DNA from 4 places in the Gracilibacillus caseinilyticus genome. Region 2 is predicted to be linked to each of the others. Evidence: riboswitches for the same ligand, from Rfam matches in the RefSeq annotation. Region 2 holds a riboswitch; each other region holds the start of a gene.
The links. A riboswitch is a leader RNA that binds a small molecule or an ion and turns the genes downstream of it on or off. The one in region 2 is predicted to bind thiamine pyrophosphate.

Region 1: it holds a riboswitch for thiamine pyrophosphate, as region 2 does, so the genes downstream of both, thiW (energy coupling factor transporter S component ThiW) here and tenA (thiaminase II) in region 2, are expected to answer to the same signal.
Region 3: it holds a riboswitch for thiamine pyrophosphate, as region 2 does, so the genes downstream of both, MUN88_RS13065 (ABC transporter substrate-binding protein) here and tenA (thiaminase II) in region 2, are expected to answer to the same signal.
Region 4: it holds a riboswitch for thiamine pyrophosphate, as region 2 does, so the genes downstream of both, MUN88_RS16630 (ECF transporter S component) here and tenA (thiaminase II) in region 2, are expected to answer to the same signal.

Annotation. Positions count from the first base shown of each region.
Region 1 is NZ_CP095072.1:1,748,471-1,752,432, reverse strand. It holds gene MUN88_RS08425 (HAD family hydrolase) at 1-834, opposite strand, end outside; gene MUN88_RS08420 (ring-cleaving dioxygenase) at 1,022-1,990, opposite strand; TPP riboswitch at 2,109-2,223, shown strand; gene thiW (energy coupling factor transporter S component ThiW) at 2,310-2,810, shown strand; gene MUN88_RS08410 (aldo/keto reductase) at 3,096-3,935, opposite strand.
Region 2 is NZ_CP095072.1:704,445-708,406, forward strand. It holds gene thiM (hydroxyethylthiazole kinase) at 1-354, opposite strand, end outside; gene thiD (bifunctional hydroxymethylpyrimidine kinase/phosphomethylpyrimidine kinase) at 351-1,178, opposite strand; gene tenA (thiaminase II) at 1,171-1,869, opposite strand; TPP riboswitch at 1,977-2,085, opposite strand; gene lepB (signal peptidase I) at 2,572-3,120, opposite strand; gene MUN88_RS03405 (CynX/NimT family MFS transporter) at 3,260-3,962, shown strand, end outside.
Region 3 is NZ_CP095072.1:2,771,625-2,775,586, reverse strand. It holds gene MUN88_RS13080 (ABC transporter ATP-binding protein) at 1-135, opposite strand, end outside; gene MUN88_RS13075 (ABC transporter permease) at 132-890, opposite strand; gene MUN88_RS13070 (thiamine-binding protein) at 991-1,284, opposite strand; gene MUN88_RS13065 (ABC transporter substrate-binding protein) at 1,296-2,273, opposite strand; TPP riboswitch at 2,354-2,464, opposite strand; gene wrbA (NAD(P)H:quinone oxidoreductase) at 2,975-3,571, opposite strand; gene MUN88_RS13055 (DUF4362 domain-containing protein) at 3,786-3,962, opposite strand, start outside.
Region 4 is NZ_CP095072.1:3,477,442-3,481,403, forward strand. It holds gene MUN88_RS16620 (energy-coupling factor transporter transmembrane component T family protein) at 1-406, opposite strand, end outside; gene MUN88_RS16625 (ABC transporter ATP-binding protein) at 412-1,842, opposite strand; gene MUN88_RS16630 (ECF transporter S component) at 1,844-2,437, opposite strand; TPP riboswitch at 2,540-2,646, opposite strand; gene MUN88_RS16635 (DNA alkylation repair protein) at 2,844-3,089, shown strand; gene MUN88_RS16640 (small acid-soluble spore protein P) at 3,108-3,260, shown strand; gene MUN88_RS16645 (DUF4256 domain-containing protein) at 3,333-3,896, opposite strand.

The sequences.
Region 1 (3,962 bases), 1.0 Mb from region 2:
TTTCAAGAAGTGATTCACACCTTCTTCATCATTAGTAAATTCTGTTGTTATCTCTGTTATTTTTTTGATCTGATCGGTCGCATTCTTCATTGCAACTGGATAACCGACAATCTCCATCATCGCGATGTCGTTGTTACTGTCCCCGATCGCTAATACCGTCTCAGCATCAAGGCCATAGTGTTCTAACAAAGCGGAGATACCCGTTGCTTTATGGACATTGGCCACCATCACCTCCACATTATGTGGGGATGAGGAAGAAGTGGAAAAAGCAACCTCCTGCTTAAGCTGTTCTAATTCGGAAATCCATTGTTGCATGTGCTGATGTCGATCAGCAAAACAGTACATCTTCGCGTATGGAACATCTGGTAGCTCGTCCACCCATTCAATTGCTTGAGCTATCGCCTCTTCCCTTTCCAGCCATTCATGGAGACCAACTTCATCGGGCTTATTCTGTTTAATCATTTGCTCCATGTAGTGCTGATCACCTTTAAGCGTCGTGCGATTCCCATTAACAGGATGTACTTCATAGAAAATATGATGCTCTCTCGCCAACTGAATGACGCGATCGACAACCTCTGGCGATAATTGATGCTGACGTAATATCTTCTCATCCAAATACGTAATCATACCATTCGCAGTGACAATACCATCAAGCTCAACGTTACCTTCCGTAATGTCGAGTACTTCTTTATAAGAGCGACCCGTGACAATAAATACTTTAACTCCAAGCTGACGAATTTGCTCGATCACGTTCCTCGTATTTTGTACCAATTGATTATGATTGTTCAGAATCGTTCCATCCATATCCAGACAGACAGCTTTTATCTCTTTCATGTGATTGTCCCCTTTCGTATAACGACGAAAATAGTATAACATATGATGTTAGCAAAAAAATAATCTGTGAATGTTGGGTGATGATCATAGAGTATGCTCTTGGACAGTTTTTTCGCTTTCCATCTAATTTTGGTCCATAAAATTAAAAAAACCACACGCATTATCGTTTTACGCGTGTGGTAATGTTTTATTTATGCTTTGTTTCTAATGGCGTTAAATTCGCTTCGATTTCTTCACGTTTATCGGCTAAAAAAGGTGGCAAAGCCAACGCTTCTCCTAAAGCCTCCATATTCTCATCGGTTGCGAATCCCGGTCCATCTGTTGCCAATTCAATTAAGATTCCATTTGATTCACGGAAATATAACGATTGAAAATAGTAACGATCAACAATTCCTGAGTTTGGTAATCTTTGTTGACGAATCACATCTCGCCATGCTTCTAGTTCCTCGACATCTTCAACACGAAAAGCAACGTGATGTACACTGCCTCGCCCTGGCCGTTCTTTTTGTAATTCTGGTCGCACTTCGACATGGACTTCGGCTCCCGTTCCGCCTTCTCCTGTGGAAAAAACGTCGATTTCACGGCCATTCAAAAGTGAATAATTACCTTCATGCCGGAATCCCAATACATCCGTCAGAATGCTTTTCGTCGGTGCCAATTCTGGAATAGTGAAGTGAACTGGTCCTAATCCAATCACAGCGTTTTCCTCTTCCACTCCATTTCCGTTCCACGGGACACCTGCAGCAACTCCTGTATTCGTTTCGTCGGATACCAATATCAACCGTTGCCCTTCATGATCTTGAAAAGGTAACACTTGGCGACCAAACTGTTCACTGATCCCATCATGAACGATATCATACTGATCAAAGCGATCCTGCCAATAGGCTAACGCTTGATCACTTCCCACACGTAATGATGTGGTGGAGATACTATTGTTACCTGTATACGTATGCCCTGCATTATTTATTTCAAAGAAAGTTAAATCAGTGCCTGGACTTCCCTTTTCATCTGCATAAAACAAATGGTACATACTCGGATCATCCTGATTGACTGTTTTTTTGACAAGTCGCATTCCTAAAATATTTGTGTAGAAATCGAAGTTATCCTGCGCATTGGCAGTGATCGCGGAAACATGATGAATTCCTTTTAATTGCATGATGCATTCCTCCATTTCTTTACATATAGTATACACAAAATTTATCTTGAATTCAAGATAGTTGCTTGAATTGACTTTTTTCTATTATTTGATAAAATTTTGTTAATTACATAAGTATGATCACTACTAGGGGTGCCTATGAGCATAGGTTGAGAGAAAAGCGCGCATAAGCTTTTTAACTCTAAGAACCTGATCTGGTTGGTACCAGCGTAGGGAAGTAGCTCTATTCTTGATACGGTATAACCAGTTTCTTTATTAGAATCTGGCTTTTTATTTTCCTTCAGCTGAGATCCCTTATGATAACAAAAGGAGGGAAAATATGAATCGTACATTATTATTAACCACAATGGCTGTTTTTATTGCCATCGGGACACTTGGTTCCCAGTTTCTTTGGTTTCCGACAGGTATTGCCAAAGCATACCCTGTCCAGCATGCTGTGAACGTGATGGCAGCGGTAACGTTAGGCCCCGTTCCAGCAGTTATCATTGCCTTCATGATTGGCTTACTACGAAATTTATTAGGGTTAGGTACATTGCTCGCTTTTCCGGGTGGTATGGTCGGGGCTTTACTTGCAGGTTATTTGTATCGATGGACGAATAAACGTACACTCGCTGGTATTGGTGAAATGATCGGAACTGGTATCCTTGGCTCTCTGCTTTCTGTGCCATATGCAAAAGTGTTGATGGGGTCATCTGTTGGTGCGTTCGCATTTTTGCCAGGATTTCTTGTCAGCAGTGTAACCGGAGCTATTATTGGACTATTCATTTTATCAAGGATAAAAAACGCTCCACTTATGCAACAAAGCGCATCAAACAGATAGTGAGTACTTTGATCCTTATAATTTTCACTTACGGAGAAACAAAATAAATAAGTAAAACCGAGCATAACTAACTTATGGGGGCAAGTAGTGGTTGGCCGGAGCGGTATCATACCACTAAAAATATGTCAAAATGACTTCTAGGCTGGTTGACATAATCCATATTATAGGAACTCAACTTCATGTTCAATATGATTACTGCTGTGGCTGCACTTATATACTTTCTTGACTGATAAAAAGAAACGCTCAGAGTTTTTTGAACTCTGGGCGTTTTTATATCATATATTTTTATCGTTTACTAAATGTATCAGGATCTGGTCCAACACGCTCGTCTTTATTCATATCATGGATCAGCTTCATCTCTGCATCTGTTAGTTCAAAATCAAACACATCCGCATTATCCTGGATACGATGTTGTTTGACGGATTTCGGAATCGTCACAACACCTTGCTGTAAGTCCCAACGCAGAATTACTTGTGCCGTTGACTTGCCATGGCGTTTTGCAATATCCGTTAAAGTCAGATCATCCAGGACTTTACCTTGTTTAAGTGGAGACCATGCTTCTAATTGGATATTGTGTTTTTTACAATAATCATGTAAACTGCGTTGCTGCAAGTGTGGGTGATACTCTACCTGATTCACCATTGGTGTGATCGCTGCATCCTTTATCAGGTCATCCAAGTGATGCTCTTTGAAATTACTTACACCGATTGCACGGATTTTTCCGTCGTTGTAAAGTTTCTCCATTGCTTTCCAAGTCTCTTTGTATTTATTTTGCTCAGGTACTGGCCAGTGGATTAGATAAAGATCGAGATACTCTAATCCTAATTTATTTAATGTCGTTTCAAATGCTTGTAATGTCTCGTCATAACCTTGGTCACCATTCCAAAGTTTTGATGTAATAAATAACTCTTCTCGAGGAATACCAGAATCCTTGATTGCTTTCCCTACACCTTCTTCATTCCCATAAATAGCTGCTGTATCAATGCTTTTATATCCATGTTCCAGTGCCCATTTAACAGATTGATAGACTTCTTCCCCTTCTTCTACTAAGAATACACCAAGTCCAAACCATGGCATTTTCACACCATTATGTAAGGTCGTAGTAGCTTGTAAACTGTTTACCATTTTCAATTCCTCCTTTTTATCTCATTT
Region 2 (3,962 bases):
ATTACCACGAATACAGGTTACCTCTACCTGTTCCAGAATTCGCTGAGCGGATTGCGTGCGGAACATCGTCGCTCCTGCCCCAACAGGGTCAAAAACGACAGGAGTTCCTGTTTTGTTGGCTGCTTTACCTGCCAATATCATCGCTTCAACCTGCACATCTGTTAAGGTTCCGATATTCAATACGAGCGCATTGGCTAGTGTAGCCATTTCTTCTACTTCTTCTTTAGCATTTGCCATGACTGGTGACGCACCAATCGCATATAGACCATTTGCTGTAAAATTCATAACTACCTGATTCGTAATATTGTGAATCAAGGGCTGGTGTTTTCTTACTTCTTCAATTAAATGACTCATTTATCGATAATCTCCTTCTGAGCAGGCAGCCCTTCTAAACGATATCCCCAATGGTTGGTTGGACCGTTCCCTTTCCCCAGTTCTAATGGGTACTGGATCGCTTTCGTAGTAAAGTCTTTTCCGATCTCTACTGCGTCTCTCACTGACTTCCCTTTGGCTAATTCTGCTGTAATAGCCGCAGAAAATGTACAGCCAGTTCCATGCGTATGCTTCGTGTCAAACCGATCAGACTGGAAGTGATAGAGTTCCTCTCCATCATATAACACATCAATCGCTTCTCCAGAAAGGTGTCCACCTTTGACAATGGCCGCTTGTGCACCTAATTTATTGACAATTACTTTTGCTGCTTTTTCTGCTTCTTCGTTTGTTTGGATAGCAAACCCGACTAGTATCTCCGCTTCCGGCACATTTGGTGTAACGACTGTTGCAAGCGGAATTAATGTTTCACGAATTACTTCTCTTGATGTTTCATCCATCAACGAATGGCCACTTTTTGCTACCATCACCGGATCAATCACGTATGGAATTGTGGAATTCTTTAATTTTTTTGCGATTAATTCCATCATTTCCACTGTCGCAATCATACCTGTTTTTATTGCTTGCGGCGGAATATCGGTAAGAACAGCGTCGAGTTGTTTTTCAATAAAATCAACAGTTAAATGCTGAACATCCTGAACGCCTTCAGTATTTTGTGCCACAACGGAAGTGATGACACTCATGCCATATACTTCTCTTTCCTGAAATACTTTTAAATCTGCCTGAATGCCAGCTCCACCTGTAGGATCTGTACCTGCAATCGTAAGTGCTGAAGCTATTTTATGCATAAGAAGATTCCGTTCCTTTCAAAGAGAAAGGCCATTCTTCCACCTGATAGGCCATTTCCCAGAATAAATATTCGAGCTGACAGCTTTTCATAAAGGCAAGTTTTGCTTTTTGTTTCTCTGTCTCGCCAGCTTCTTCTGCCCACTTATCTAATCGTTTGCGCAGTTCTGTTGTAACAGATGCCGTTTCATCTTGGGCATAGAACGAAATCCAATCATAAAACGGATGATTTTCTTGTGGTTTGTATTTCTTCATTAAATAGTGACCAATCTCTAAATAAGTCCAAGGGCATGGCAATAATGCCGCTATTAGTTCTCCAATGCTCCCTTGAAGCGCAACTGTTTTCATGTGTGTCACATAGTGATCTGCTGTTGGTGGTAATGGATAGCCTTGTAATTCATCATACGAAACACCTGCTACTTCGCACAAATTGTTATGAGGATGAATCTCACTGTGAAGGACAAAACCGATTTGCTCATAAAAGTAGTTCATCTCGTCCCGTACATCACTTTTTGATATAGCTAAACCATAAATATTGATAAACGCATTCAAATATTCAAAATCTGCTTTCACATAATGAATTATCGCTTCTTTCTTTAAATTTCCTTTCCCTAACCCTGTCACAAATGGGTGTTGAAAAATTCCTTCAAACACATCGTCGGCGGCCACACGTAATTCTTCACTAAATGTCATTTTCTATTCCTCCATCATATTTATTTTCATAACAAAAAGCCGCTCAGCTAAGCGGAGCGGCTCATTTTTGAATAAATAAATATCAAAAAGTCAGGCGTATGGACGTACACCTTCCGACTCCACTTTCCTACGCTGGTACTAACCAGTTCAGGTTCAAAGGGATCAAGAACATCATTCTTATCTCAGCTGCTACCTGCAGCACCCCTAGCGGAATTTCATTATGAAGTTAATTCCACTAAAACATGGAAAACTATCTTTGTCAAGCAACATGTGGTAATGCTCTACGTAAACTTGATGAGAAAAAATTGCTTGTGCCTGGTTTTAGAGAAGATGATTTAGTTTGTTTATTGAGGAAATTGAAATTTGGCTTCATTCCACATGCATATACAACTTCCTTTAATATGGATTATGTAAAGTGAGACTGTTTGACATTGTGGTAATTTTGATAGCTTTCATCTGCTTAGCAAAGCTTCGGAAATATGCCCCGCAGGACGCGAAGTGGTTGGCTGGAGCGACATTTCAGCATATAAAACCTTTCAAAATTATCACTAAGCTAGTAAGCTCCTAGTTAACATAATCCGTATTATAAGAACCCATACTTGAGCATGACTACTATTGGAATTCACCTTTATGAATGTACTTATATGCTTTTTTCTCATGAAAAAAGTTCCGGTCATTCTTCGATGACCGGAACCTGTTATACTAGTTTATAATCCCAAATGAATCGATTGGCCAGATTCGCATTTTCACATCACCAATTACGGCATCTTCATCAATAAAGCCGAATTGACGACTGTCTTTACTTACTCTGCGATTATCACCCAAAACAAATAATTTCCCTTCAGGTACTGTCTCACTACCTGTTAGCTCTTTAAGGGTGAAATCATATGTCAGCTGACCACCTTCCGAGAGAACGGATTTATACTCATCCAGATATGTTTCCTCATAAAACTCTCCATTAATGTAAAGCTTGTCATCTTTCATTTCAATCTGGTCACCTGCAAAACCAATCACTCGTTTGACATAATTATCTTCAGAGTCAGGAGCTTTAAAAGCAATTTCATCGAAACGCTCAATATCGCTCACTTTACTCAGAATAATTCTGTCTCCATCATGTAAATTCGGCATCATTGACTCACCTTTTACAACAGATGGTGTAATAAGGAAATGCCGACATACAAGCACGATTACTAGAGCGACTAATAATGCCTTCAGCCAGGAAAGCACTTCTTTTACAATTTTGTTTTCCATGGAGAAACCTTCTTTCATTTGTTAACTCTTTTCCTGTGGGTGATTGTATGATATTCTGTTTAAATGCAAACTATCGTAAACGCTAACGATATCATTTTAGCATGTTTTGTATATTATAGCATAGAAACAAGGTGAGAAAGTGCAAACTTTTAACAAAAAACATTATACACTTCTCTTTATTGCCGGTATTATTCTTCTAGCCTTTAACTTACGTCCTGCAATAACCTCAGTTGGACCTATCATAGGTATTATCCGTGAAGATTTATCGATCAGTAATTGGAGTGCAGGATTTTTAACAAGTCTTCCTTTAATTGCATTTGCAATCATTTCGCCAATAGCTCCACGCATTGCCAATAGAACGAGTAATGAGAAAGCATTATTATACGGGTTATTCATCCTGTTAGGTGGTATTCTCGTCCGCTCCACTTCTTCTATCCTATTTTTATTCACAGGAACTATACTGATAGGAGTCGGCATTGCAATCATAAATGTTATTTTGCCAAGTCTTATTAAAAGTAACTTTCCTGAAAAAATTGGTTTAATGACTGGAGTCTATACAACATCCATGTCAGTTGTGGCTGCCACAGCTTCGGGATTAAGTGTACCTTTAACGACTTCATTAGATTTAGGATGGAAATGGTCTTTAGCTAGTTGGAGTATTTTAGCTGTGCTTGGAATTGTCACTTGGATATTCGCGATGAATAAGGCACCTGTTGAGCAGGAGCGAGAATTATACCAACCGAGCACTACGAAACTAATGCGCTCTCCTGTGGCCTGGCAAGTTACCCTTTTTATGGGGTCTCAATCTTTCCTATTTTATGTCACGATCTCGTGGTTAGCTG
Region 3 (3,962 bases), 2.1 Mb from region 2:
AATGGTACTCTTCCCACTCCCGGAAGGTCCTAACAGTGACACAAATTCACCATTTCGAACCTTTAGATTGACATTAGAAAGCACTTGTTGTGACTGAAACTTCTTACTTATGTTGACTAATTCTAACGTACTCATAATGACTCCTCCTTAGATGGACGCCATTTTAAAATCATTTTTTCTAAGCCAATAATAATCGAAAAGAAAACAAAACATAATAACATGATAATAAAAATAGCTACAAATACGCGGTCCGTTCTAAACGAAGAAGATGCCAACGTCATATAGACACCTATTCCTTTATTGGCACCAAGCCACTCTGATATTACGGCCCCCATCACACTGTACGTAGCCGATATCTTTAAACCAGAAAAGATCTGCGGTACAGCGTGCGGTAATTCTAACTTGGTAAATACTTGTTTTTTGGTTGCACCAGCCATTTTCATATAATGAATCAATTCCGCCTCTGTTTGATTGAAGCCGTCTAAGGTGGAGACAGCAATTGGAAAAAAGCAAACTAACGTAATAATGAGCAATTTTGGCGTAATTCCAAAGCCGAACCAAATAACGAGAAGCGGAGCAAGAACAATGATTGGTATGTTCTGAGATAAAATCAACAATGGATAAACAGCTTCTCTAACTTTTGGCAATAAATGAAGGAGCATTGCGATCGCCAGACCAAACACGGTACCTATAATAAAACCACCAGTTGTAAGACTTACCGTCGCCCAAACATGCTGCTGAAAATTCGTCCAGCCTTGTATTGCTTCTGTCACTATTTCTGTTGGAGCAGGAAGAATCCAGCTAGGTATTTGAAAAAATCGGCTGGATCCTTCCCAGACAAGTAGAATACCGACGATCATAATGACTGGTAATGATAACTTTCTCCACATAAAACCTACCTCAATTTTTTCATGGCCACTTTCAAGTGTTCTATGGCCACTCTTTATACTTTTATGGTTACTTTCGCCCATTTTATGGCCACTTTCCATTCTAACGATATTTTTTCGTTAATTCTGTCATCGATGCCTGGCGATCTTGACGCGAATAAATTTTCACTTGCGATATTACACTGGGGCAATTTAACTGATGCATGCGCTGATTCATTTTTTCGATAACAGCGAACAACTCGGATAACTCCCCTTCCATCGTTGTTTCTAATGGTCCTACATGGTAGTTAACATCCGATTGATCAATAATAGAAATTGCTTCATCGACAAATGGAATCGACTCTTCTCCATTCGGTGTTTTTGGTATAATTTGTATACTCACTAATGCTTCTGCCATCATACTCCCTCCTATTCGGGTAAAAATTCATTGGTAAAGGCTGCTTCTGCGTCTAGTTCTCGATCCAACAGATCATTTTCATACATAAAGTCGGCATAATTCTGCCATACTTCTTGTGATTGCTCACCCCATCTATCTGCATCATCTTGATATTTCGGTGATAACCATTTTTGACTGGCATATACTAATTCCTCATCTAGATCAGGTACCTCTTCAATCAGAATATCTGCAGCTTCGTCTGGATTATCGGTTGCGAATTGATATCCTTTGCTTACAGCTACTACAAATTTCTTAATCGTTTCCGGATTTTCCTCTATCATATTTTCATTTGTTGTAATGACTGGTGTATAGTAATCTAGGTTCTCCGAATAATCGGTTAAATAAAGCATATTTAATTCTTTTCCACGCAATTCTGCTTCGATTCCTGTCCAGCCATAATAAATCCAGGCAAAATCAATATCCCTTTCTACCGCAGTAAAGAAATCAGTATTACCCATATTGACGATGTCTACATCCTCTACAGATGCACCTTCTTGTTTCATTAACGAGTCAATCACAGCAGATTCTACTGGTGCTCCCCAGCCACCGTAAGTTTTCCCGGCAAAGTCGGCTGGTGAGGTAATTCCTTTATCAACCGGAGAAGCAAAACCTGACGTATTATGCTGGATCACTGCTGCAATCGATACTAGTGGAATATCCTGGACTCTAGCTTCTGTGACAGACTCTTGGTAGCTGATACCAAATTCAGCTTTCCCAGAAGCAACGGTTTGATCTGCCCCCGCTTCACCTGGCATCACAATTTCTACATTCATTCCTTGCTCTTCAAAATACCCTTTTGATTGGGCCACATATAATCCAGTATGATTGGTATTTGGTGTCCAATCCAAAACGAGAGTTACGTCCTCCATTTTCTCTGAGGAGCTGTCTTCTTCTCCACACCCTACCAACACCAAACATACACTAAGTGCTGCGAATATTATTTTTTTCACGTAAAAAATCCCCCTTTTTTCTTTTTTGGGGGAACATATAAGAAACACCCAAGACTTAGCAGACTAGGGCGCATATAGATTCAATTATCTCATATGTTCCCTACGCTGGTACTAACCAGATCAGGTTCTAAGGGTCAAGTAACTCACGGAAACTTTCTCAACCGGCAACACCGGTCCCCCTACATCTCCTATTTAATTTTCCATTATCTACTTTGACATATTTCGATCATTTCTTCAAGTTTTATTTACTCAGCTTTGCTTCAGTGCATTAGAAAAGCGCAAGCGCCCGTTTAGAAACGTAGCGACTGGACGGCATTAACTGAGATAAAGGAATCACGGTGAGCAAGTGATGTTGATGACTTTCGCCCAAGGGCATAAGGTCGACTAGGCCTCTGGTTATCACCAATCGGCAAGTCTTCTTTATCGTAGGGCGATGTAGGAAGCCACCTAGTATCTGGGCGCTTGCGCTGGACATGGCTGTTCATGTTAGAAAGCGGTACGAAACCTTAAAATTTTATACTTTCTTACCTGTTTAGAAAAACTCGGCATTCGCCTTATCTTTAGCGAATGCCGAAGTTTTACTTATACGTTGTACATTCTAAATTTTCACTACGTCGATCTGCTTCGCTAAAATTTTATACTTTTAAACGTATAACAAAGACGAATCTCATTCTAGTTTGAGGTTCGCCTTATACTGTATATTATCCGTGAATCTTTGTTGCTACTTCTACAACGCGTTTAGCTTGATGTTTCACTGCATTCTCTACATCTTCTACGAAGTCACCATCCGGCGTGTGTGTTACACTGTTTCCATAAGGATTTCCACCTGATGTAAAGGCTGATTGATCTGTATATCCTGGTGGGACTATAATAGCTCCCCAGTGCATCATCGATGTATAAAAGTTCAACAACGTTGCTTCATGGCCGCCGTGTGGGTTAGATGCAGAAGACATCGCACTAACCACTTTATTGGCTGTCTTACCAGCAGCCCATAAACCACCTTGTGAATCAATAAATTGTTTCATTTGTGAAGGAACACCACCGAAACGAGTCGGCATACTGAAAATAATCGCGTCCGCCCATTCAATATCGTCAGAGCTAGCTTCAGGAACATGTTCAGTATCTTGCAAATGCTGCTCCCATTTTGGATTTGATGCAATCGCTGGTTTTGGTGCTGTTTCTTGTGCACGAACAACCTTCACTTCTGCGCCAGCTTCCTTGATTGCGTCTGCCGCCCAATTCGCCAGCTTATAATTAGTACCTGTTGAACTATAATAAATAACTGCTACTTTTACCACTTCTCTACTTCCCTTCTCGTTGTATTGATTCCATTTGGAGTTTTCCCAGATTCGTACGGAATTACACAATATCTCGATTCTGAGATAGTGTAATAGTAACACGGTTAAATCTTTTCTATCAAATAGTTAGCTCAGACCAGATACCTTCAAAACAATTGCTGATATTTTGATAGCATTCAAAAACCAATGTAAAATAACGATTAATATGGATCTTTTAGTCAACTGTTATTCCAGCTTCGATAAATGTGTTATAGCGAATCAGATTCCCATCCTTGTAAAAATCGAAACGAATGTTTGCTTGTTCTCCTTTTAACACCAATTCGCCCGCAGGAGCCATCTTCGTCATGATCATAACTGATTTTGGAGTTCCTGTTCTAATTTTCTCAATAAC
Region 4 (3,962 bases), 1.7 Mb from region 2:
CAGAATAGAACAGATAGACCGGTCTGGTTGTTAAAGCAAAAATCAGACTTAAAATCCCAAACACCGTACTTCTTAATCCTAAGTGGAGTCCACGATAGAAGCTTTCTTCTGTAATATGAATCAGACCAAACTGATACCATGTCGTCTCCCCTTCGCCAAAAAAGATCATGGCAGTAGCTGAGGACACGAATATTATCACTAATGGCAACGCCAGCAATCCGATCACTTTCCCCGTATGCCCAGTAGCAAATAAATAAATCAGGGTGGCGCCGATTATAAAATAAAGAAGAAAATTGGGATTATGAATAAATAATAAGCCAATAAATAATGATAGAAAAGCGATTAATTTCATACTAGGATTTAATCGATGCAGCCATGTTGCCTGATACGTTATCTCTCCGATCATTTGTCTCACCCTTCACGTTGAATTGGCAATGGATATGCCGTCATTTCCTGAACTTGCCCCTCTTGCACGCGCCATTCTCTTGTCGCAAAATGCCTGACAATTTCATTTTGATGGGTAACCATCACAATCGTTATCCCATTTTTGCGACATGCGTCTAACATATCGAGCATGGCAAAAGTGTTTTTAGCATCCTGTCCGAATGTAGGCTCATCCAGGAGTAAGACATCAACATTAGCGATCGTAGCAGTAGCAACACTTAACCTTCTCTTCTGCCCGACCGATAATTCGTATGGATGTTGATCTTTGACTTGAAATAAGTGATATCTTTTTAAGTGCTGTTCAATTGTTTCAGGAAGCACTTCCTCTTCACTATTCACTAAGGATTGAGCCAGCTCCTCATACACAGAATTTGCAATAAATTGTAATTCCGGATTTTGAAAAACATAGCCCATTTTCTGATAGTTACAATTCGTTGATTTCTCTGACAAATAATAATAGATATTCCCTTTTGTACGAATCAATTGCATGATGGCAAGTAATAGTGTGCTTTTGCCAGAGCCATTCTCACCAGTAACTGCCAGCCAGTCCCCTTGATAAATGGTTGCCTTTTCCACTTCCATTTTTAACTTTTTCAGATGGTAACCTTTTAAGGAGTCGAGACGAATTACCGGCAGATCTAGTATATGCGTAGAAGGTTTGGGATTGGCTCGTTGCGCAAGAAAATCATGCCAAATTTTCGGATACCAAACACCATAACGATAAAGCTTCTCGCGAAATTTTGTGAAAATGGCTTCTGGTGTGTCATCTCCCAGTATATTGCCTGACTCATCTATCATGATGACTCGATCCACAAAGGATAAAATATGCTCAATTTTGTGTTCGACAATGATAATGGTTTTATTGGCTGCCACTTTTTTTATCGTATCCCACACATCTACAGTACCTTGATCATCTAACATTGCGGTAGGTTCATCCAAAAAGATTACGGACGGCTCCAACGCCAGAACGGTGGCAATCGCAAGTCGCTGCTTCATACCACCTGATAAATGTTGAATCGGAATATGATTGTCAGCAAATGATAAGCCGACTTGCTCGAGATACTTGGTAATCAAATCTGGCATTTTTTCACGAGCGACACCTCGATTTTCAAGAACAAACGCTATTTCCTCATCGACATATGGCATACAAAATTGTGCATCCGGATCCTGAAAGACAATACCGTAAGCATCAGGTAAAGTACGAGATTGATATTTCAATGGAATTTCAATAACCTCTGGAATTAACCCGGCTAATATTTGCATGATAGTTGATTTACCGGAACCCGAAGGACCAATCAGTAAGACCTTTTCCTCCTCTTGGATGGATAAGGAAAAGTCGTTGATAATCGTCCTTGACTGGCCAGGATATTTTGCTTTTAAGTGATTAATTTCGATCATACTAAGACCCCGTTTCTTCATCGGAAAAGTGATAATCTTTTTCTGATAATGGCCGGATCATCTTGGTTACTCCTGTTTTATCCAATGCTAAAACTAAATAATAAGCAAAAACGCCAGTAATCACGATAGCACCGATCGTTCGATTGACGATTAACAACGTAACATTCCACCATGCTAACGTATCGATATAGCCATAAAACACATCCAGTATTAACGAACCTATTGTAGCGCCGACAGCCGCCAGACAGGTGACGAACAATCGATAGCTTTTGTAACGAACCATCGCAAACACAAGTTCACAGCCTAGTCCTTGCAAAATGCCATAAAGTAATAATGAAATCCCCCAGGAGCCCCCGAATAGAAATTCCCCCTGAGCTGCCGCCACTTCTGCTAATAAGGCAACACCCGGCTTTCGAATAATGAGGAAAGCAACCGTAGCCGCCATAAACCACATACCATATACAAGTTGATCGACATGCAAGCCGACCACAGATATCACGCTGTACACTGGTCCCCATACTCGGTAAATCACACTAAAAATAAAAGCAATGACAATCGTAATTAAAATGTCCACCAATGTTAACTTTTTCTTCATGTACTCCCACTCCTTCTACATATTTGTTATCCAAAGCACAAAAAAGCCACCTTCTCGCACGCAAGAAAGTGGCTATACTTATACTTATTCAAATCATATGTATAGGAATAGTTGCCACTTCCCTACGCTGGTATAAACCAGATCAGGTTCTAAGGGTCTTAAAGTATCACTTTAATCTCAGTCTTGTTAAGACACCCCTAGTGGATGTGTTTCGTATATTAATTTCGACTTTATCATATCAGATTTTTCCAGATTGTCAAGAGCATACCCATATTTATTGAAATAATAATCGTACGACGTTTCAATCTTTCTCAAAATATTGATCAGTATAATTTGTCACTAATGAGAAAAAATAAGCTAACATTGCAGGCAGTCTTAATGGAGAAAATATTGGGAGGGATTATAGATGACGCAGCCTTATAAATGTCCAAAATGTAAAACGAACCGGTCTCGCTTTAATGTGATTGAGCAAGTGGCAAAGCCGGTGAAATTAGACATGGATACCGGAGAAATAGTAAATGATTACGCAAAAGAACCGCTCGAGATTTTTCACATCGCCTACAATGGGCCAAACCAGAGAATACAGTGTGGTGTATGCGGATTGATTGAAAATGAAGAAACCTTTATTAAATATGCTAAATCACTAAACTGATGAAGGAGGATAACTATAATGGCTAAAAATCGAAAAGGACCAAAACAGTCTGAACAACCTGATTTACCAAAAAGTCCAACTCAGCCTTACGGAGAACCGATGGCAGGCTCTCATAAAGTAAAGAACCAGAATCATTCTAGACAAAAACATAATAAGTCGCATGATATGTAATTTAGTAAAAATTAATAAAGTGGTTAGTGTAACAAACTCGCGAATTATGTTACACTAACCCCCTCTTTATATTCAAACTCTACATGAGCCTCGAAAACCTCTGGCAGCATAATAGGAGTCTGCCCCATTATGATAAGTGAATACGGTATCATAACGACGATCACAAAAGATCGCCCCACCGCGATTTCTAATTTTCTCAGGTGTTTTTACCCAACTGGATGTTTTCTTATCGAATTCACCTAGTTTTTGCAACTCTCGATATTCTTCCTCTGTTAATAGTTCAATGCCCATGTCAGCGGCCATATCCACAGCCGTATTTTCAGGTTTGTGTTTTTTCCTCGACTCCAGTGCTTCTCGATCATAGCAAACACTTCTGCGACCTTTAGGACTTTCAGCGGAACAGTCGAAAAATAGGTATGCCTTTGTGTTTTCGTCAAATCCAACGACATCCGGTTCACCGCCTGTCTCTTCCATTTGGTTAAGCGACCACAATCTATTCGGATCAGCTTCCAGCTTGGCTTCAATTTTATCCCAATCTAATCCTTGATGGCGTTCCGTATTTTTTTCAAAACGGTCTTTCAACAAACTTATTAATTCTTCCCGTTTCTCAAGCGACAATTCATTATTTTTGGTCAATTTCTTTTTCTCCTTTCTAAAGATCATTATATGCCTCGTAGAAATAGTAACATAATTATGAATAAT